DNA from 4 places in the Xanthobacter albus genome. Region 3 is predicted to be linked to each of the others. Evidence: riboswitches for the same ligand, from Rfam matches in the RefSeq annotation. Region 3 holds a riboswitch; each other region holds the start of a gene.
What was found. A riboswitch is a leader RNA that binds a small molecule or an ion and turns the genes downstream of it on or off. The one in region 3 is predicted to bind cobalamin.
Positions count from the first base shown of each region.

Region 1: linked by a shared signal. The riboswitch ahead of cobW (cobalamin biosynthesis protein CobW) and the one ahead of V5F75_RS18990 (TonB-dependent receptor plug domain-containing protein) in region 3 are both predicted to bind cobalamin.
Region 2: linked by a shared signal. The riboswitch ahead of metE (5-methyltetrahydropteroyltriglutamate--homocysteine S-methyltransferase) and the one ahead of V5F75_RS18990 (TonB-dependent receptor plug domain-containing protein) in region 3 are both predicted to bind cobalamin.
Region 4: linked by a shared signal. The riboswitch ahead of V5F75_RS18415 (CbtB domain-containing protein) and the one ahead of V5F75_RS18990 (TonB-dependent receptor plug domain-containing protein) in region 3 are both predicted to bind cobalamin.

Region 1 is NZ_CM195532.1:4,099,537-4,104,734, reverse strand. It holds gene cobN (cobaltochelatase subunit CobN) at 1-1,360, opposite strand, end outside; gene cobW (cobalamin biosynthesis protein CobW) at 1,364-2,419, opposite strand; cobalamin riboswitch at 2,513-2,738, opposite strand; gene cobO (cob(I)yrinic acid a,c-diamide adenosyltransferase) at 2,776-3,384, shown strand; gene V5F75_RS18335 (DUF1289 domain-containing protein) at 3,384-4,271, shown strand; gene V5F75_RS18330 (cobyric acid synthase) at 4,276-5,198, shown strand, end outside.
Region 2 is NZ_CM195532.1:3,724,053-3,729,250, reverse strand. It holds gene metE (5-methyltetrahydropteroyltriglutamate--homocysteine S-methyltransferase) at 1-2,200, opposite strand, end outside; cobalamin riboswitch at 2,307-2,506, opposite strand; gene V5F75_RS16825 (short-chain fatty acyl-CoA regulator family protein) at 2,613-4,022, opposite strand; gene V5F75_RS16820 (isocitrate lyase) at 4,194-5,198, shown strand, end outside.
Region 3 is NZ_CM195532.1:4,264,710-4,269,907, forward strand. It holds gene V5F75_RS18980 (anhydro-N-acetylmuramic acid kinase) at 1-529, opposite strand, end outside; gene tyrS (tyrosine--tRNA ligase) at 663-1,907, shown strand; cobalamin riboswitch at 2,030-2,232, shown strand; gene V5F75_RS18990 (TonB-dependent receptor plug domain-containing protein) at 2,356-4,377, shown strand; gene V5F75_RS18995 (ABC transporter substrate-binding protein) at 4,390-5,198, shown strand, end outside.
Region 4 is NZ_CM195532.1:4,114,993-4,120,190, forward strand. It holds gene cobF (precorrin-6A synthase (deacetylating)) at 1-572, shown strand, start outside; gene V5F75_RS18405 (hypothetical protein) at 603-1,238, opposite strand; gene V5F75_RS18410 (CbtA family protein) at 1,482-2,234, opposite strand; gene V5F75_RS18415 (CbtB domain-containing protein) at 2,245-2,454, opposite strand; adenosylcobalamin (AdoCbl) riboswitch at 2,456-2,610, opposite strand; gene V5F75_RS18420 (histidine phosphatase family protein) at 2,677-3,252, shown strand; gene V5F75_RS18425 (methyl-accepting chemotaxis protein) at 3,357-5,129, opposite strand.

The sequences.
Region 1 (5,198 bases), 170 kb from region 3:
GGCTGCCGAGCGCCGCCTCATAGGCATCGCGCGGCCAGTAAATGCGCCCTTCCGCGAGGGCGCGGGCGAGGGGCTCGCCCGGCGCCGCGTCGTATCCCTCAGCCGCGAGGTCGGCGAGCATCGCCTCGGCCGAGGCCAGGGGATCGAGGCCCACCGCATGGGCCATGTTCCAGGCGCGGCCCGGATAGGTGGAGAGCACCAGGGCTGGGCGCCGGGCATGCGCCGGCCGCGCCGCCAGCCGCGCCCAGGCGGCCACGCGGTCGGCGATGGCGGCGACGCGGCCGGGATGGGGGGCGTGGACCGCCCGCGCGTATTCGAGCTGCGGGTCGCGCTCCGCCGGCGCCTTAAACGAGGCGACCCCGGCGAAGATGCGCCCGTCCACCTCCGGCAGCACCACATGCATGGCGAGGTCCGCCGGCGAGAGTCCGCGCGCGGCGGCGCTCCAGGCCTCGATGGTCGAGGTCGCGAGCGCCACCTGGAACACCGGTACGCCCGCCGCGTCGAGCGGCGAGGCGCCGCCCTCCTGCCCCTTGTTTTCCTGCCGGCCCGAGAAGGCGGTGGCGTTCACGATGGCTGCCGGCGCGAGCGTGGCCACCTGCCGGGCGAGCCATTCCGCCGCGCCGGTCGCCTTCAGCGAGGGCGCGAACAGGCCCAGCACACGGAAGCCGCGTTGCCGCAGGGCCGAGAACAGTGCCTCCACAGGCGCCGTGTCGGCCGCCACGAGGTAGGAGCGGTAGAACACCACGAGCGCCAGCGGCGCGCCGTCGCCGCCGATGGCCGGTTCCGGCGCGCGCACGCCGTCCTCGGGCGTCCAGGCGCCGTAGGGCGGCAGCGTCTTCGCGCCCGGCACCGGCGGGGCATAGAGGCCGGCGGCCAGCGCCATCTGCGCCAGCGCCGCCTGGGCCGCGACCGCGCCGCCCGCGTCGCACAGCGCCGCCAGCCGCTCCAGCGTCGATCCCGGCACGGTGGAGACGGCGTCGAGCCGTGCGTCGGGCCGTCCGTCCGCCGGCAGCACCGCGAGCGCGATGCCCCTGGCGCGCGCCAGCGCCTCGACCTGGCTCACGCCGTAGGGCCAATAGGGCAGGCCGCCGATGAGCCGGACGAGGATGCCCCGCGCGCCGGAAAGGGTGCGCTCCACATAGGTGTCCACGGAGAGCGGGTGCCGCAGCGCGGCGATGTTGGCGAGCCGCAGGGAGGGCATGCCCCCCTCGCGCCCGCCGCCGCGCCGCCAGCCGGCCGCGAAGGCGCCGAGATCGGAATCGGAGAAGGACAGCACCACCAGCTCGGCCGGGCTCTGGCCGAGATCGGCGGGCGTCTCGGTCTCGTCGAGGCCGTGGCTTTCGCGGAAGACGACGTGCATGGCCTATTCGGCGGCCTCGGCCCGCGGCGCGAGGATGGCACGGATGGCGTCGGCATCCACGTCGTCATGCTCGGCGATGACCACGAGCCGGCCCCGGCGCCGCTCCTGCGGTCCCCACGGCCGGTCGTACTGGTGGCGCACCCGCGCGCCCACCGCCTGGACCAGGAGGCGCATGGGCTTGCCGGCCACCGCCGCATGGCCCTTCACCCGGAGGATGTTCCGCCGTGCCGCCAGCTCGGTGATCCGCGCCGCCAGCTCGGCGGGGTCGGCCAGCTCGGGGATGTCGATGACCACGCTGTCGAAATCGTCGTGGTGGTGGTCGGAGGCGTCGTCATGGTGGCTCGGGCGGGCGTCGAGGTCATCCTCGGCGGCGGCGCCGAGGCCGAGGATCACGCGCGGGTCCACGGCGCCGTCCACCACCTCGATGACGGGCAGGGGGCGCGGCGCCTCTGCGTGAATGATCGCCTTCGCCTTGGCCACGCCCTCCGGGCCGGCGAGGTCGGCCTTGGTGAGCAGGACGATGTCGGCGCAGGCGATCTGGTCCTCGAACACCTCGCTGAGCGGGGTCTCGTGGTCGATGCTCGCGTCCGCCTGGCGCTGGCGGTCCACGGCCGCCGTGTCGGGCGCGAAGCGGCCGGCCGCCACGGCTTCCGCGTCGGCGAGGGCAATGACGCCGTCCACGGTGATCCTGGAGCGGATGTCCGGCCAGTCGAAGGCCTTCACGAGCGGCTTGGGCAGGGCAAGGCCGGAGGTCTCGATCAGGATGTGCTCGGGCCGGGGATCGAGCGCCATCAGCGCCTCGATGGTGGGGATGAAGTCATCGGCCACGGTGCAGCAGATGCAGCCGTTGGCGAGCTCGATGATGTTCTCCGCCGGGCAGTCGGGCAGGGCGCAGCCCTTCAGGATCTCCCCGTCCACGCCCACGTCGCCGAACTCGTTGACCACCACCGCGAGGCGCCGCCCCCCCGCGTTGCGCATCAGGTGGGAGATGAGCGTGGTCTTGCCCGAGCCGAGAAAGCCCGTGATGACGGTGACGGGTAGCTTTTCGAGGTTGGCCATGGCGCCCTTGGTCCCACATGGTGATGGCACAGGGGGATTCTCATGGCGGGCGGGTGCGCGCGCAGCCCTCCCGACACCGGTGCACCCCGCCGGCTTCGTCGGTTTGGGCTGGCAGGTCTCCCGGCTTGCGGAAGTCAGAGGCGCCTTTCGGCCCTCTGTCGGGCGCCCTGCCTTCCCGGTGGCGAAACCAGTGGCGTCGGGCGACCTCTCCGGTCACGGTCGCGGGGGCGGCTGCGCTTGGGCCGTGCTCCTGATCGGAGCGGCCTGGCGCATTCCCTTTTCATCTGTTTACACAGACACCAGCGTCGGGGGAATGTGCCCGAACGGCCCGCCCTGTCAAGCGCGAAGGAACTGAGATGGAAGACCTGACCGCCCGCCACAACGCCAAGATGAAGGTCGTCAAGGCGGCGCGGGACGAGTTGATGAAGACGAAGACGCAGGAGAAGGGGCTCGTCATCGTCCACACGGGGGCGGGCAAGGGCAAGTCCTCCTCCGGCTTCGGCATGGTCCTGCGCTGCATCGCCCACGGCATGCCCTGCGCGGTGGTGCAGTTCATCAAGGGCGACCGGGATACCGGCGAGAAGACCCTGCTGCGCGAGCGGTTCGCGCAGGAGTGCCGCTTCTTCGTCTCGGGAGAGGGCTTTACCTGGGAGACCCAGGACCGCGAGCGCGACGTGGCCGCCGCCCGCAACGGATGGCGCATCGCCCAGGAGCAGATCCTTGACCCTGAAATCCGCTTCGTGCTTCTGGACGAGATCAACATCGCCCTGCGTTACGACTATCTCGACATTGCCGAGGTGGTGGATTTTCTCCTCACGCGGAAGCCGCCCATGACCCACGTCTGCCTCACCGGCCGCAACGCGCGGCCGGAGCTGGTCGCGGCCGCCGATCTCGTGACAGAGATGACGCTCGTGAAGCATCCCTTCCGCGACGGCGTGAAGGCCCAGGCGGGGATCGAGTTCTGATGAATGCCGTGGAGAAGGTGCGCCCGGCCAGCCCCTGCATCGGCGCCTGCGCCATGGACGAGGCGCGCGGCCTGTGCACCGGCTGCGCCCGCACCCGCGATGAGATCGCCATCTGGGGCTCCGCCGACGAGGCGACCCGCGACCGCGTCTGGCGCGCGCTGCCGGCACGCGCCGCCGCGCTCGGCCTCGCGGTGCGGCGGCTCCCCTGGCGGGGGGAGGCGCTGCTGGACGAGGTGGAGCGCCGCTTCACCGAGGCGCAGGGCACCTTCGTCGCGGGTGTGCACGGCGCCGTGGCGGAGGTGCTGCGCGCGCCGGGGGAGGCGTTCGAGGCGCGGCGCGCGGGTGCGACGCTGACCCTGCGCACGGCCCGCGCGGCGCTCCGCCTTGAGGCGCCCCCGCATCTGGCCGCGTTCGAGATGACGCGGGCCGGTGCCGCGCCGCTCATCGCCCTGGCGGTGCCGGCGGGACGGGTGGGCCCCGAAGGCCCGCGCGCGCTCACCGCCCTCGGCCCGGACACGGAGGCGCTGCTCGCCCGCGATGGCGGGGGGATGCGCTTCGACCTCGGCCTCGGGCGCCGGGCGGCGCGCTTCTCCATCCGCTGCTCCGCCGGGCTCGCCTCGCGCGTCGCCGACCATTGCGGCGCGCCCTGGCCCGAATGCCTCGCGCGCATCGGCGGCGCCGTGCTGGCGGAGAGCCCGGTGCGGGTGGTGGAAGCGCCCTGTCTTCGGGCGGAGGTGGATGCCCCCATTCCCCCGCCCGAGGGGCGATCGCCGGAGGGGCCCCACACCCACCTCCTGCCGGAGGTGCTGGCCCATGGCCTCGACGCCCCGCCGGGGCTGGCGCTGCCGAAGGGCTACATCCTCTCCCTCCTGTTCTACCCGGCCTGATCCCATGGCGCGCGCGATCATGCTCCAGGGCACCGGCAGCAATGTCGGCAAGTCCCTTCTCGTGGCCGGCCTGTGCCGGGCGGCGCGGCGGCGCGGGCTCTCCGTCGCGCCTTTCAAGCCGCAGAACATGTCGAACAACGCGGCGGTGACCGCCGACGGCGGCGAGATCGGCCGTGCCCAGGCGCTGCAGGCGCTGGCCTGCGGCCTTTCCCCCCACACCGACATGAACCCGGTGCTGCTCAAGCCCGAGAGCGACGTGGGCGCGCAGGTCATCGTGCAGGGGCGGCGCCTCGCCACCGCGCGGGCGGGGGCGTATTTCAAGCTCAAGCCGCAGCTCCTGGGCACCGTGGTGGAGAGCTTCCGCCGCCTTTCCACCGCCCATGACCTCGTCATCGTGGAGGGCGCGGGCAGCCCGGCGGAGGTGAACCTGCGCAAGGGGGATATCGCCAACATGGGCTTCGCGCGGGCGGCCGATGTGCCGGTCATCCTGGCGGGCGACATCGACCGCGGCGGCGTGATCGCCCAGATCGTCGGCACCAGGGCGGTGATCGACCCGGAGGATGCGGCCCTGGTGGCCGGCTTTCTCGTCAACAAGTTCCGTGGCGACCCGCGCCTGTTCGACGACGGCTACGCCCTGATCGCGGCCGCGACCGGCTGGCGCGGCTTCGGGGTCTGCCCCTGGTTTCCCGATGCCTGGAGGCTGCCGGCGGAGGACGCGCTGGATATCGGCGCCCCGCGGCGGGCGGGCGGGCCGCACGTGGTGTGCCTCGTGCTCTCGCGCATCGCCAATTTCGACGATCTCGACCCGCTGGCGCAGGAGCCGGGCCTGCGCCTCACCATGCTGGGCCCCGGCCGGGCCATTCCCGGCGATGCGGACCTCGTGATCGTGCCCGGCACCAAGTCCACCCGCGGCGATCTCGTCTTCCT
Region 2 (5,198 bases), 540 kb from region 3:
CCGTCATCTCCGCCACCGAGGGCACGCGCGGGGAGTGGATGTCATAGACGCCGGGGCCGATCTCGTTGGGATACTTGTAGGTCTTGAACGCGTCGAGCAGCTCCATCTTCGAGCGCGAGGTCTCGATGGAGATGACGTCCGCGTCCATGGCGGCGATGGCGTCGATGATGTCGTTGAACTCGGAGTAGCACATGTGGGTGTGCACCTGGGTCTCGTCGGCGACGCCCGAGGCGCACAGGCGGAAGCACTCCACCGCCCAGGCGAGATATTCGCCCCACTGGCCCCGGCGCAGCGGCAGCCCCTCGCGCAGGGCGGCCTCGTCGATCTGGATCATGGCGGTGCCCGCCCGCTCCAGGTCCTCGACCTCGTCGCGGATGGCGAGGGCGATCTGCCGGCAGGCGGCGGCGCGGGGGATGTCGTCACGCACGAATGACCAGTTGAGGATGGTCACCGGGCCGGTCAGCATGCCCTTCACCGGCTTCTGCGTGAGCGACTGGGCATAGCGCCACCACGCCACCGTCATGGGCGCGGGGCGGGAGACATCGCCGAACAGGACGGGCGGGCGCACGTAGCGCGAGCCGTAGCTCTGCACCCAGCCATGCTTGGTGAAGGCGAAACCGGAAAGCTGCTCGCCGAAATACTGCACCATGTCGTTGCGCTCGAACTCGCCGTGGACCAGCACGTCGAGGCCGATCTCCTCCTGCCAGCGCACGGCACGCGCCGTCTCCTCGCGCAGGAAGGTGGTGTAGGCGCCGTCGCTCAGCGTGCCCTTGGCGTGGGCGGCGCGGGCCTGACGCACTTCGGCGGTCTGCGGGAAGGACCCGATGGTGGTGGTGGGAAAGGCCGGCAGGCCGAAGCGCCGCCGCTGCAGCTCGGCGCGCGCGGCGAAGGGATTCTTCCGGCGGGCCATTTCGTCCGTGACCATGGCGATGCGGGCGGCGACGGCGGCATTGTGCACCTTGGGCGAGGTCCGGCGGGCTGCCGCCGCAGCGGCGGAGGCCTCGAGCGCGACCTTCACCGTGTCACTCGCGCCGGAGAGCGCTGCGGCGAGCACGCGCAGCTCGTCCATCTTCTGCAGCGAGAAGGACAGCCAGGACTTCAGCTCCGGGTCGAGACCGGTCTCCTGGTCCAGATCGATGGGGACATGGAGGAGCGAGCAGGAGGGCGCGATCTGCACATGATCGGTGCCGCGCCGCGCCACCACGTCCTTCAGACGCTCCGCCAGGGCCGGCAGGTCGGCGCGCCAGATGTTGCGCCCGTCGATGACGCCGAGCGAGAGCACAAGGCCCTTCGGCGCCCGCGCCGCCACCGTTTCGAGCTGCTCCGGCGCGCGGGCGAGATCGAGGTGCAGGCCAGCCACCGGCAGGGAGAGGGCGGTGTCCAGGTTATCGTCGAGCGCGCTGAAATAGGTGGCGAGCATGATCTTGAGGTTTGGCAGCGCGCGGGCGAAGGCGCCGTAGGCACGGCGCAGGGCGTCGCGGGCGGTCTCGTCGAGGTCGAGCACCAGGCAGGGCTCGTCCACCTGCACCCATTCCGCGCCGTTGGCGACGAGGCGGCGCAGCATGTCGGTGTAGACCGGCAGCAGGTTTCCGAGCAGGGAGAGGGGATCGAAGTCCGCCGCCTTGGACTTGGCGAGCTTCAGGAAGGTGACGGGGCCGAGCAGCACGGGGCGCGTCTCGAAGCCCAGGGCCTTGGCCTCGCGATACTCTTCCACGGCCTTGAGGGAGGCGAGCTCGAAGCGCTGGCCGGGCGCGAGCTCGGGCACCATGTAGTGGTAGTTCGTGTCGAACCACTTCGTCATTTCCTGCGCGGGCGCGCCGGTGCCCGCGTGGTGAACATGGCCGCAGGCGCCTGCCGCCGCCCCGCCGCTGCCGCGCGCCATGGCGAAATAGGTGGCGAGCGGCACCTTGCCGCCGCTCCAGCCGTAGGCCTCGGGAATGGCGCCCACCATCACGCTGGTGTCCAGCACCTGATCGTAGAGCGAGAAGTCGTTGGAGGGGATGACGGTGATGCCCCGCGCCTTCTGCCGCGCCCAGTTCTGCGCGCGCAGGGCGGCGGCGGCGGCGAGCAGCTCCGCTTCGGAGGTCTTGCCGGCCCAATGGCTTTCGAGCGCGGCCTTCAGCTCGCGGCGCGGGCCGATGCGGGGCGTGCCCAGGGTGGCGACGGGGATGGCGGAACGGGAACTGGCGGAGGCGGTCACGGCGTGAAGCCCTTCTGCTGTGGGCGGGCCGTGAGGGCAGGCGTCGAGCCCCCGCGCGGCGGGAGCCGGCGGAGCTTGAGCGCACCACCGGGACACCCCGCCCGAGGACGTTTCTGTTGCCGGGGCAGGTCTCCTGGCTCACGGGTCACGGCCTTGCGTCCGCCTTCCCGGGCTCGCGCCCAGTGGCATGGATGGAGCTTGGCTCGCCGCTGACAGTTGCGGGGGCAGTGCCGGCTTCGCACCGGCTTCCCTCTTAGCCGCGGCACCGGAAAACCGGACCGCGGAACCTCGACGCCGACCAGTCTGTCCGTGGGCGGCGGTTCTGTCAAGCATCATATAAGGATATGCTTATGTCGTGATTCCAATTGGGGGCGTTGATGTCGCGGCCCGCGCGGTGGTGCGCGGGCGCTACTCAGCCCGCCGCATAGGGCGTGAACGCGCTGCGATTTTCATCCACGGCCAGTGGGCGGCCGATGAGAGGGAAGGCGCGCTGGGGGCAGGCGGGGCGCTCGCACACCTTGCACCCGGCGCCGATGGGCGTGGCCGCCGCCGGGTCGTCCAGGGCGAGTCCGCGCGAATAGACCAGCCGGCCGGCATGGCGAATGTCGCAGCCGAGGCCGATGGCGAAGGTCTTGCCGGGATCGCCATAGCCGCCGGCGGCGTGGTGCACGGTGCGGGCGATCCAGAGATAGGTGCGCCCGTCCGGCATCTGCGCCTGCTGGGTGAGGATGCGGCCGGGCTGGGCGAAGGCCTCGTAGACGTTCCACAGCGGGCAGGTGCCGCCCACGCGCGAGAAGTGGAAATCGGTGGCCGACTGGCGCTTGGAGATGTTGCCCGCCCGGTCCACGCGGATGAAGAAGAACGGCACCCCCAGCGCGCCCGGCCGCTGGAGGGACGAGAGTCGATGGCAGATGGTCTCGTAGCCGACCCCGAAGCGGGCGCCGAGCCGCTCGATGTCGTAGCGTTCCGCCTCGGCCGCTTTGAGGAAGGCGTCGTAGGGCATCAGCAGCGCGCCGGCGAAATAATTGGCGAGGCCGATGCGGGCGAGGGCGTGGCTTTCCCGCGCCCCCTGGGCGGCCGCTCCGGCGAGGCGGGCGATGGTCTCGCCGGCTTCCAGGAAGGCGAGCTGGGTGGCGATCTGGAATGCACGCTGGCCGCCGTCGAGCCGGCGGGAAAGGCGCAGCACGCGCTCGCCGGGCAGGAAGCGGCGCTGGCTCTCGCCCTCTGTGCGCGCCACGCGCACGCCGTGGCGGGTTTCGAGATGGCGGGCGAGGCCCTCGGCCATGTCTCCGGGTGCCAGATCCGCGTTTTGCGCCAGCTTTTCGGCGGCCTCATCCAGCTCCGCGAAGTAGTTGTGGTGGGCGTAGAAGAAATCGCGCACCTGCTCGTAAGGCATCAGCGCCGCCGGGGCGGCGATGCCGCCTGAGCCGAGGCCGAGCTCTCCGGCCATGGCGTCGGCGCGCTCCAGCGCGTGGCGCCAGCGCCGGTGCAGGGCCGCCACGGCGCGCCCGAGCGCGGGCATGGCGGAGGCCACCTCCTTCATCTCCGCGAGGCTCACCTGCTCGCCGTTGAGGGGATCGGCGAACACCTCCCGCAGGTCCGCCACCAGCCGCCCCTCGTCTCCCTCCGAGAACAGCTGCACGTCCACGCCGAAGATGGCGTTGATCTTGAGCAGCACGGGCACGGTGAGGGGGCGCTGGTTCTTCTCCAATTGGTTGAGATAGCTGGCGGAGAGGCCGAGCGCCTGGGCCAGCGCCGCCTGGGTGAGGCCCCGTTCTTCCCGCAGCCGCTTCAGCCGCACGCCCACGAAGGTCTTCTTCATGCCTGGCTCCGAGATTCGCAACATTTGCAAATCAGCGCTCTACGCCTCGCAAATCCACGCATTTTCAGTCATTCCGCGCTGTCTCGTCGGCAAATATTGTGAGGAAACGATCCGGCCGCAAGACAAATCGCAGCCGGCGCGCAGCAGCCGAAACGCGAAGAGGAAGACCCCATGGGCCAGCGCAAGAGCTACGCCGAACTCGCCGCCGAACTGAAGGCGCGGTTCCCCGATGGCGTGGCGCCCGGCGGCGTGAGCGTGGACGACATCGTCCAGCTCCGCCTCCAGAACACGTTCGACACCCATCTCGACATCGCCCGCGCCATGGCCAAGGTGATGCGCGCCGACATGGCGGCCTATGACGCCGACGCCTCCCGCTTCACCCAGTCGCTGGGCTGCTGGTCCGGCTTCCACGCGCAGCAGATGATCAAGTCGGTGAAGCGCCTCAAGGGCACGGCGAAGGGCGCCTATGTCTATCTTTCCGGCTGGATGGTGGCGGGCCTGCGCAACCGCTTCGGCCACCTGCCGGACCAGTCCATGCACGAGAAGACCTCGGTGGCGGACCTGATCGAGGAGATCTACGTCTCCCTGCGCCAGGCGGACGAGGTGGCGATCAACGACCTGTTCAAGGCGCTCAAGGCCGCGCGCGCCAAGGGCGACCGGGCCGCCGAGGCCGAGGCCATCGCCGCCATCGACAGTTTCGAGACCCATGTGGTGCCGATCATCGCCGACATCGACGCCGGCTTCGGCAACGAGCACGCCACCTACCTGCTCGCCAAGGAGATGATCAAGGCCGGGGCCTGCTGCCTCCAGATCGAGAACCAGGTGTCCGACGCCAAACAGTGCGGGCACCAGGACGGCAAGGTGACGGTGCCGCGCGAGGACTTCATCGAGAAGCTGCGCGCCTGCCGCCTCGCCTTCGAGGAGCTGGGTGTGGAGGACGGTGTCATCGTCGCCCGCACCGACAGCCTCGGCGCCGGCCTCACCCAGAAGATCCCCGTGAGCCGCGCGCCGGGCGACCTCGCCAGCCAGTACAACAAGTGGCTGAAGACCTCGCCCGTCACGCTCTCCGATCCGCTGAGCGAAGGCGAGCTCGCCATGGTGCTCGACGGCGCGCTGGTGCGCCCGGAGCGGCTCGCCAACGGCCTGTTCGCGTTCAAGGAGGGCACCGGCCGCGCC
Region 3 (5,198 bases):
TCGCCACCCCGCCCACGTTCAGCACCGCGAGCGGGCGCGGCCCGCCGACGCCGGCGGCGAGGGCCGCATGGAACACGGGCACCAGCGGCGCCCCCTGGCCGCCCGCCGCCACGTCGGCGGCGCGGAAATCCGCCACCACCGGCACGCCGAGGGACGCCGCGAGCCGCGCCCCCTCCCCGATCTGCACGGTCAGCCGCGCATCCGGCCGGTGGAGCACCGTCTGGCCGTGGAAGCCCACGAGGTCGATATCGCCGGCCGAAAGGCGCAGCGGCACCAGCAGCGCGCGCACCGCCGCGGCATGGAGATCGGTGATGCGCCGCTCGGCCCGCGCCAGCGCGCCCGGCCGGTCGGTGCGGGCGTTGACGCCCCGTGCGTCGGCCATGGCCTGTTCCAGCAGGGCGCGGGTCTCGGGGTCGTAGGGCACGGTCAGCGACGGCCCGAGCCAGGAGACGCTCTCTCCGTCGGTGTCGATGAGGGCGGCGTCGATGCCGTCCATGGAAGTACCGCTCATCAGCCCGACGACGCGCATGCCCTGCTTCCTCTCCCGCTTCCGCGCCGGGGGCGTACCACGGGGGTGCCCTCCCCCATGCAATCCGGCGCCGGACCTGATACACCACGCTTCCTTTCCGCGCGCGTAACGCGCCTCCAACCGACTGATCGCGATGACCACCTTCCGTTCCGATTTCCTGCGCACGCTCGACGAGCGCGGCTACATCCACCAGTGCTCGGACCTCGAGCGCCTCGATGCCAAGGCCGCGGAAGGGCCCATCACCGCCTATATCGGCTTCGACGCCACCGCTTCCAGCCTGCATGCGGGGCACCTGCTCTCCATCATGATGCTGCGCACCCTGCAGCGCACGGGGCACAACCCCATCGCCCTCATGGGCGGGGGCACCACCAAGATCGGCGACCCCTCCGGCAAGGACGAGGCGCGCAGGATGCTCACCGATGAGCAGATCAACGCGAACATCGCCTCGATCCGCAAGGTGTTCGCCCGCTTCCTCGATTTCGAGGCGGGCGCCAGAATGGCCAACAACGCGGACTGGCTGGACGAGCTGAAGTACATCCCCCTGCTGCGGGAGGTGGGGCCGCACTTCACCATCAACCGCATGCTCACGTTCGATTCGGTGAAGCTGCGCCTGGAGCGCGAGCAGCCGCTCACCTTCCTCGAATTCAACTACATGATCCTGCAGGCCTATGACTTCGTGGAGCTGTCCAAGCGCCACGGCTGCATCCTGCAGATGGGCGGCTCCGACCAGTGGGGCAACATCGTCAACGGCATGGAGCTGGGCCGGCGCATGCGCGGAGCGGAGCTGTTCGCGCTCACCACGCCGCTGCTCACCACCTCCTCCGGCGCCAAGATGGGCAAGACCGCCGGCGGCGCCGTGTGGCTCGATGCCGAGCTGCTCTCGCCTTACGAATACTGGCAGTACTGGCGCAATGCCGGCGACGCGGACGTGGAGCGCTTCCTGAAGCTGTTCACCGAGCTGCCGCTGGACGAGATCGCCCGCCTCGCCGCCCTGAAGGACCAGGAGATCAACCTCGCCAAGGAGGTGCTGGCCACCGAGGCGACCGCCCTGCTGCATGGCCGCATCGCCGCCGAGCAGGCGCGGGAGACGGCGCGCGCCACCTTCGAGGAGGGCGCGCTGGCGGTGAACCTGCCCACGGTGGAGGTGCCCGCCGCCCAGCTCGAAGCCGGCCTGGGCGTGGCCAACGCGTTCGTGACGGCGGGGCTCGTCGCCTCCACGAGCGAGGCGCGCCGGCAGATCAAGGGCGGCGGGTTGAAGGTGAACGACGCGGCCGTGAACGACGAGAAGGCGACCCTCACCCCGGCGGCGCTCACCGCAGAAGGCGTCATCAAGCTCTCCCTCGGCAAGAAGAAGCACGTGCTGCTGAAGCCGGTGTGAGGAGGCTGCCGCCGGCCTCCGCCAGGGCCGGCGGTGATGCCGCGCTGCAACAGTTCCGCCGCATAAGGGATTGCGGCGGAAGCCGCGCGGAAGCGGGGCATTGACGTGCCGACAACCCCTCGCCTAGGTTGCCTCCTGACGGTATTCCTCCCAGAGGAATGAAAAGGGAATGCGGTGCGGGCGCAAGGCGCTCCATTCCGCAGCTGCCCCCGCAACTGTAAGCGGCGAGCCCTTCGCCAAACGCCACTGGGCACTCGGGGCCTGGGAAGGCGGCGAAGGGCGGCGACCCGCGAGCCAGGAGACCTGCCGTCGATCCGTGGTCACACGCGGGCTCATCGGGCGGGGTGTTCCGGTGGCGGGCTGGTTCGCGGCGCGCGGCTTCAGGGCTGCGCGGTGCTCGGGCCCTCGTTCGCGGTGACGTGCCACTGGCGTCCCGCCCGAGGTCCGAATGTCCGTCGTCCCGCCTTCAGCCATCGCCTTTTCCGGCGGCCTGCGCCGCATCGCCCCGCTCTCCTTCTCCGCGAGCCTCGTCGCCCTCCTGGCCGCGACGCCGGCGCTCGCCCAGTCGGCGGGCGGCGTCCAGGCCGACGGCGGCCAGATCGACCTGCCGGACGTGGTGGTGAGCGCCACCACCATTCCCACGCCCGCGAACGAGGTGGCGAGCTCGGTCACCGTCATCACCCGCCAGGAGCTGGACGAGACCCAGCGCCGCGACGTGCCGGACGCGCTTCAATCGGTGCCCGGCCTCAATGTGGTGCAGACCGGCGGTCCCGGCGGCACCACCTCGGTCTTCATGCGTGGCACGAATTCCAACCAGACCAAGATCCTGCTCGACGGCATCGATCTCGGCGACCCCTCCAGCGCCAATGGGGCATTCGACCTCGGCACCTTGTATACCAACGACTTCGCCCGCATGGAGGTGCTGCGCGGCCCGCAGAGCGGCCTCTACGGCTCGGACGCCATCGGCGGCGTCATCTCCATGACCACCGAGCGCGGCTCGGGCCCGGCCAAGGCCGCCGGATACCTGGAGGCGGGCGCCCTCGGCACCTTCAACCAGGTCGGGAGCCTCACCGGCGGCTACAACAACAATATCGGCTACGCCTTCAATGTCGGCCACTTCGCCTCAACCGCGATCCCGGTGACGCCGCAGAACATCCTGCTCCCCGGCGAGGTGGCGAACAACAACAACTCCGACAACTGGACCTATTCCGGCCGCCTCGACGCCGACATCAACGACGCCTTTTCGGTGAACCTCGTCGCCCGCTACATCCAGACCCAGCTTGCCTACACCTCGGACCTCTACAACTCCTCGACCTACACCGGCTATCCCGCGCCGCTGCAGGACACGGGCTACGGCAAGTTCTTCATCGGCAAGGCGGAAGGGCAGTGGAAGGCGCTCGACGACAAGCTGGTGAGCACCTTCGGCGTCTCCGCCACCGACTACACCCGCGACAATGCCAGCCCCTACCCGAACAACGTGAGCGCCTATGACGGCGACCGCCAGACCTATTACCTGCGCTCCAACTACACCTTCATGCCCGGCCAGAGCATCCTCCTGGGCGTGGAGCGCTACAACGAGAGCATGACCAGCGAGAGCACGTGGTCGAGCATGGACGCCAGCACCGGCGACACCGCCGGCTACGCCCAGCTCCAGTCCACGCTGCTCGAGCGCCTCTTCCTCGCCGCCAACGTGCGCTACGACAGCAACGACGATTTCGGCGACCACACCACCTGGCGCCTCGCCCCCGCGCTGCGGTTCCCCGAGACCGGCACCAAGCTGAAGGTCACCTACGGCACCGGCTTCAAGGCGCCCACCCTTTACCAGCTCTATGCCCCCTCCGGCGGCAACCCCAACCTTCAGCCGGAAGAAAGCACCGGCTGGGATGCCGGCTTCGAGCAGGCCCTGTGGCAGGATCGCGTCAGCTTCGGCGCCACCTATTTCAGCAACGACATCACGAACCTGATCAATTCAGTCCAGGTTTCGACCTATGTCTGGAGCAACTCCAACATCGCCAGCGTCACCACGGACGGCTGGGAAGCCTTCGTCGCCGTGAAGGTCACCGACAATCTCTCCGTGCGCGCGGACTACACTTATACCGACGCCGTCGGCCACCCCGAGGACGGGGTTTCGCCCGGCTCCTGCGCCCCCACCGGCATCGATACCTGCACGCCCCTGCGCCGCCCGAAGAACAAGGTGTCGCTGGCGGTCAACTGGCAGCCGGTGGAGCCGCTCACCCTCTCCGCCACCCTGGTGTATCTCTCCGACTGGTGGGACATCGACCGCACCACCTATGCCTTCGTGGAGCAGCCCGGCTACACCATCTTCAACGTGGCGGCGAACTACACCGTCAACCAGAACGTCAAGATCTTCGGGCGCATCGACAACCTGTTCGATGAGACCTACGAAAACCCCAACGGCTATCTGGCCCCCGGCATGTCCGCCTATGCCGGCCTGAAGCTCACCTACTGAGGACTCCGGACAGTGCAGCGCGCCTCTCCCCCTCCCCGTTCCGCCGCCGGCCCGGCCGGCCGGGGGTGGGCGCGCCGCATCCTGACGGCGGCGGTGGTCGGCGCCGCCGTGCTCGCTCCGGCGCGCGCCGCGCCGGCGTGGGCGGCCGGGCCGGAGCCCGCCGCCCCACCCCGCCGCATCGTCTCGCTGAACCTCTGCGCCGACGAGCTGGCGCTGCGCCTCGCGCCCAGGGGCAGCGTCATCTCCGTCACCAGCCTCGCGGCCGATCCGGTCAGCTCCACGGTGACGGATCTCGCCGCCGGCATCCCCGCCAACCGGGGCCTCGCGGAGGAGGTGGTGCCGCTGGCACCCGACCTCGTGCTCGCCGGCGCCTTCACCACCCGCAGCACCGTGGCGCTGCTGCAGCGCTTCGGCATTCCGGTGATGGAGCTCACCATTCCCACCAGCCTGGAGGAGGGCTATGCGCAGATCCGCGCTGTGGCCGCCCGCCTCGGCGTGCCCGAGAAGGGGGAGGAGATGGTGCGGGAGATCGAGGACGCCATCGCCGCCGCTCCGCCGCCGCCCCATCCCGCGCCGCGCACGGTGGTGCTGCGCCCCAACGGCTTCACGGTCGGCCGCGACAGCCTGCCCGACGACCTCATGCGCCGGGCCGGGCTCGACAACGTGGCCGCCCGCCTCTCCCCCGACAAACTCGGCCAGCTCTCCCTGGAGGAGATCCTCGCCGCCCGGCCCGACGTGCTGGTGGTGGATGACGAGCCCGGCGCGCCGCCCTCCCTCGCCCGCGAGATGATGCGCCACCCCGCCATCGCCGAGGCGCTCGC
Region 4 (5,198 bases), 150 kb from region 3:
GCAGCACGGCGCCGGTTGCGGAATTCGACATGCCCGTCCGCGACGAGAGCCTGCCCTATCTGGAGCGCGTGCGGCGCTGGCACGACGAGATCGCCGCCATCTGGGGGCGGGCCATCGCGCAGGCGCGTCCGGACGGCCCCGTGGCGCTGATGGTGTGGGGCGATCCGGGGCTCTACGACAGCACCCTGCGCATCGCATCGCGGCTCGATCCGCGCCCGCGCATCAAGGTGGTCCCCGGCATCTCGGCGCTGCAGGCGCTCACCGCCGCCCACGCCATCCCGTTCAACACCGTGAACGGCCCCGTCACCGTGACCACCGGCCGACGCCTGCGCGACCACGGCTGGCCCGAGGGCGCGGACACCCTCGTGGTGATGCTGGACGGCGAATGCAGCTTCCAGGGGCTGGAGCCGGAGGGCCTCCACATCTGGTGGGGCGCGTTCCTCGGCATGCCCGAGCAGGTGCTGGAGGCGGGCCCGCTGGCGCAGGCGGCCCCCCGCATCGTCGCCACCCGCGCCGCCGCCCGCGCGCGGCACGGCTGGATCATGGATACCTATCTGCTGCGGCGCGGCTGAGCGCCCCGGCGGCGGCGGAGCAGCGGCATTTCAGCGGGCGCGCGGCCGGCGGAACAGCGCCGCCCCGGCAGCGCCCAGCATCGCCGCCACCGCGCCGGCCGCGAGCAGGCTCGGCGGATGGCGGGCGATGTCCCGCCATTCCGGAATGATGACCTGGGCCGTGTTGAAGCTCTCGCTGCTGTATTGGCAGATGACGTTGAAGGCGGCGTGGCGCGCCAGCTCCTGCGTCATCTCCTGGTCGAGCTGCAGGGCCGCATCCTGCCGGCCCGGCATGTCCCGCATGTGCACGAGCACCGCGCGCAGCGCCGAAAGATAGGCGTGCATGCAGGCGTTGAAGGGGCTGTCCTCGTCGCTCACGCTGCCGGGCATGAGGCCCCAGAGGCAATAAGTGCGCTGGAGCGCGGCGAAGTTCGCGAGCCGCCGGAAGGTGGGGTCGGTACGCGTCTGGTTCTGCGCCACGGCGCGGATGGCCGGCGCGAAGCCCGCGATGACAGCCATCTCGCCATGGGTGACGCCGGCGATCTCAAGGCCGCTGCGGTCGCCCGGCGCGGTCCCCCGGTGCGCGAGGGCCTGAAGCGGCGCCAGCAGCGCCACGACGAGCACCGCCAGCCGCCGGGCACATGCGCCAGCGCGCCTGCCGCCCGCATCGGCTCCGCTCTTCTTCATAACAGGGGACGTCCAATCTCGGGTGAAGGACGAGGCTTATCGGGTCCGCAACAGAGGACACCATCCGCTCACGGCGATCGCGCAGGCCGTGAGCCGATGGTACGCAGGCGGAGCTTCAGCCTCCCCCGACCGGGAACGCGCTGGAGAATTTCCGGCGAAAACCGATCCGCCGGAAATGCTCTAACTTATTGGCTTGACGCAATTCCGGACGCAAAACCGCGGCGCACTTTCGCTGGAATTGCTCTAGCGCGCGCCAGCCACGGAGGTGAGCCGCGCGGAGCCGGGGCGGGCGTTGGCGAGGTAGCGTTCCGCCACGTATCCGAACAGCAGGCCCAGCGTGGTCCAGATGATCGCCTGGATGCCCAGGGAGGCGAGGCGGAACTGCCACAGCAGCGTGGCCGGGAACTGCTCGGGCACCTCGTTGACCGAAGGCAGCGCGGCCTGCAGCAGCACCACGAGCAGCCCATAGGCCGCGACCCCGGCGAGCACGGCGTTCCAGGTGCCGAGCCCGGCATGCAGCCGGCGGCCGAGCGCCACAGAAGCGGATGCGGCGACCAGCGAGGCCACCAGCATGGCGAAGTAGAGCTGGGTCCTGAGGCCGATGGTTTCGGGATCGCCCACCGCCGGCGGATTGGGCGGATACTTCAGCCCCGGCACCAGCACGAGCGCGACGAAGCCGCCCAGCGCCAGAAGGCCCGCGGTCGCCCGCGGCGAAAGGTGCGTCAGGCGGCCCTGGGAGAAGGCGAAGACCAGGGCGAACAGGCCGCCCAGGGCGGCGCCGAAGGTGACGACGCCGGTGAACAGGCCAAGGCCCGCCTGCATCTCGCGGCTCACGAGCTCCGGCTCGGGCGCTTCGCCCTTGGCAAGGCCCGCGGCTTCCTCCAGGGCGATGGCGTGCGCCACCGGGGGCTCCCCGAAAACCCGCGCGAACCCGAACGCGAGAAGGCCCGCGACCACGCCGACAAGCATGCCACGCAGCAGAAGATTTCCGACCATGACGCGCTCCTCAGTGGCAGGGAAAGCCGAGGAGATGACGCCCGTCGTGCACGAATTCGTGGACGTAGGAACCGGAAATGAGGGAGGTGGCTCCCTCCTCCGCGCCGACGAAATAGATGGCGAGCAGGAGGATGAGACCGGCGAACACCGCCCACGGCAGAATCTCGCCCACCGGAATGGGAGCGGGGTGGACGGCAGGCTTCAGGACAAGATCGGACATGGCGCACTCCGGGGATGACGCGTCCCGCTGGGTGAATATGGTCGAGCGCTGATCAGATCTGACTTTCGGGACGACAAGGGAGGTCCCGATCTACAGTGGCGCGACCGTGCCGGAATTTCACCGGCTTCCAATCCGCATTCGACAATCCAAGCTAGGCGCCGGCACGCCCGCGTGTCAACGGAATGTGGCATCGCGGTGCTGCATCATGGCATTTTGCACGCCATGCTTCGCCTCACGCTTCTCAGCCACGCCCCCACCTTGGCCATGCGCCGGGCCGCCTTCCCGGCGGACGAGCCGGTCGAATCGCAGGCCCTGGCCGGACTCGCCGGGCTGGCCGCGTGCCTGCCTCGCCACGACCGCGCGTTCATGAGCCCCGCCCTGCGCGCCCGGCAGACCGCGGATGCCCTCGGCATCGAGGCCGGCGCGGAGCCCGCCCTCGCGGAGCTGGATCACGGCCCGTGGGCCGGACGCGGTATCGCCGACATCGCGGCAACCGAGCCTGAGGCCCTCGAGGCGTTCATGCGGGACGACATCCGCCCGCCCCGTGGCGGCGAGACCCTGGCGGACCTCCGGGCGCGCCTTTCCGCATGGATGGAGAGCCAGAGCGGCGGGCGTGGGCACACGCTCGCCATCACCCATGCGGCCGTGATCCGATGCGCCGTCCTTCTCGCGCTCGATGCGCCGGCGGCTGCCTTCTGGCGGATCGATGTGGAGCCGCTGAGCCTCACCGACCTGCGCTTCGACGGGCGGCGATGGGCCGTGCGCGCGCTCAACCGGAGCCTCGCGCGGGTGGCGTAGCGGCACTTCCCGACCGCGCGGCGCCCCTTCTGCCGGATCGGCCCCGCCTCGGCCGGCACCGCAGCGCGCCCGAGCGCCGTGAGATATCGCGAGCGGCCCCGCGATCAGAGCTTGTAGGAGGTGCGGAACGCGCCCCAGTGGCGGCCGGCGACGAAGATGGGCGCATCCACCTCGCGCATCATCACCACCTCGCCGCCCATCTGCCGGGCATAGACCTGCACCAGATAGGGCTTGGTGTTGCGCGCGGCCAGGAGGCCGGCGCGATCGTCGAAGATGCGGCGGTTGCGGCTGTTGGCGTTGTTCCAGGCGGGATCGCCCGGCCGCTGGGGCCTGGAATAGCGCGCGTTGTGCACCGGCAGATAGCCGTTGATGTCCACCGCCACGCAGAAGGCCAGGCTGCGGTCCTCCTCCACCAGCGCCTCGACCACGGCGGGCAGCAGCCTTTCGAGCAGCGGGAGGGAGGCGGTCGTCACCTGCTGGGGATCGGAGCCGGGCACCGGCCGGTATTGGGTATCGAACAGCTCCGGCTGCGAGATCAGGCGGTTCCGCAGCGCCTCTTCGAGGACGAGGCGCACCTTTTCCGCCCCCGCGCTCGCACGGGCGATGGCAGGCGCCGCCTCCGCGGCGAGCGCCGCGAGGCGCGCCTTGACGCCCGCATTCTCGCAGTCGTCGAAGGCGACATGGCAGCCGAGCGTGCTGATGCCCGCCACCCGGCCGGCGAGCAGCCCCATGCCGCCCAGCTCCAGCCGCACCGGCGCGCCCACCGCCGGCGCGGGGGAAAGCGCGGCGAGCAGCACCCCGCCCTGCGACAGGTCCAGCGTCTTCGCGCCTTGGCTGGAGCCGGCGAAGCTGGCACGGCCGTGGATCTCCACCGGCCAGCGCTCAAACCGGCGGCGATCGCCCATGGCGGTCTGCCGCAGCACGCTGAGGAGATGGCGCGCCATCTCCCGCACGCCGTCAGCCACCTCGCCGGTGCTGCGCTCGATCTCGGCGCCGGTTTCGGCGGCGGCGCCGGTGGCGGCGCTGATGGAGAGAGCGCGGGAGGCCACCGTCTCGGCGAAGCGCTCCACACCCTCGGCGCTGCGATGGATCTGATCCATGGTGTCCGCCTGCCCGGCGACGGCATCGGCCACGCGGGCCGCCACCGGGCTGATCTCGGCGATGGTGGTGCCGATCCGGCCGATGGCCTGATCGCTGGCCTTTGCCGCGAGGGCGAGGCGGTCGATCTTCTGGGAGATGTCCTGCGTCGCCTTCTGGGTCTGGCCGGCCAGCGATTTCACCTCGTTCGCCACCACCGCGAAGCCGGCTCCCGCCGTGCCCGCCCGCGCCGCCTCGATGGAGGCGTTCAGCGCCAGGAGGTTGGTCTGGCGCGCGATGTCGGCGATGAGCGCGACGATGGCCTGGATCTGCGTGATGGCGCCGTGAAGCTCCTGGGTGGCGGCGCTCACGTCGCGGCTGGCGGCCTCGGCCTCCCCCGCAAGGCGGCCGGAAACCTGGGCCTGCCGGCCGATTTCCAGCGTGGTTTCCGCGAAGGCGCCGATGGCGCGGGCGAGCCCGGCGGCATTCTCCTTGGCCGATGCGGTCTCGGCCGTCATCTCCTCGGCATCGCCGCGGATGCGCGCCATGTCGCGCACGCCGGCGGCGGCGCTGGCGCGCATGTCGGCGCCGGCACGCGCCAGCCGGGCCTCCGCGCGGCGGATGTCGGCCTCCAGCAGGCCGATCAGGTCGGCATCGGCACGCAGCGCCGCCGGCTCCGCCGTCGCGGCTTCGTCGGCCGCCGGTTTGCCCTGGCCATCCCGCTGTTCGGCCGCGCCCGCTTGCGCCGATGCGACGGCGGCCTCGATCCTGGCCGTGCTCCTGCCCGGAAATCCCCACATGGCGTGCTCCCATCCCTCCGGGACGAGACCACGCGCAACGGACCTCTGCGATCCATCCGGGCTCGTCCC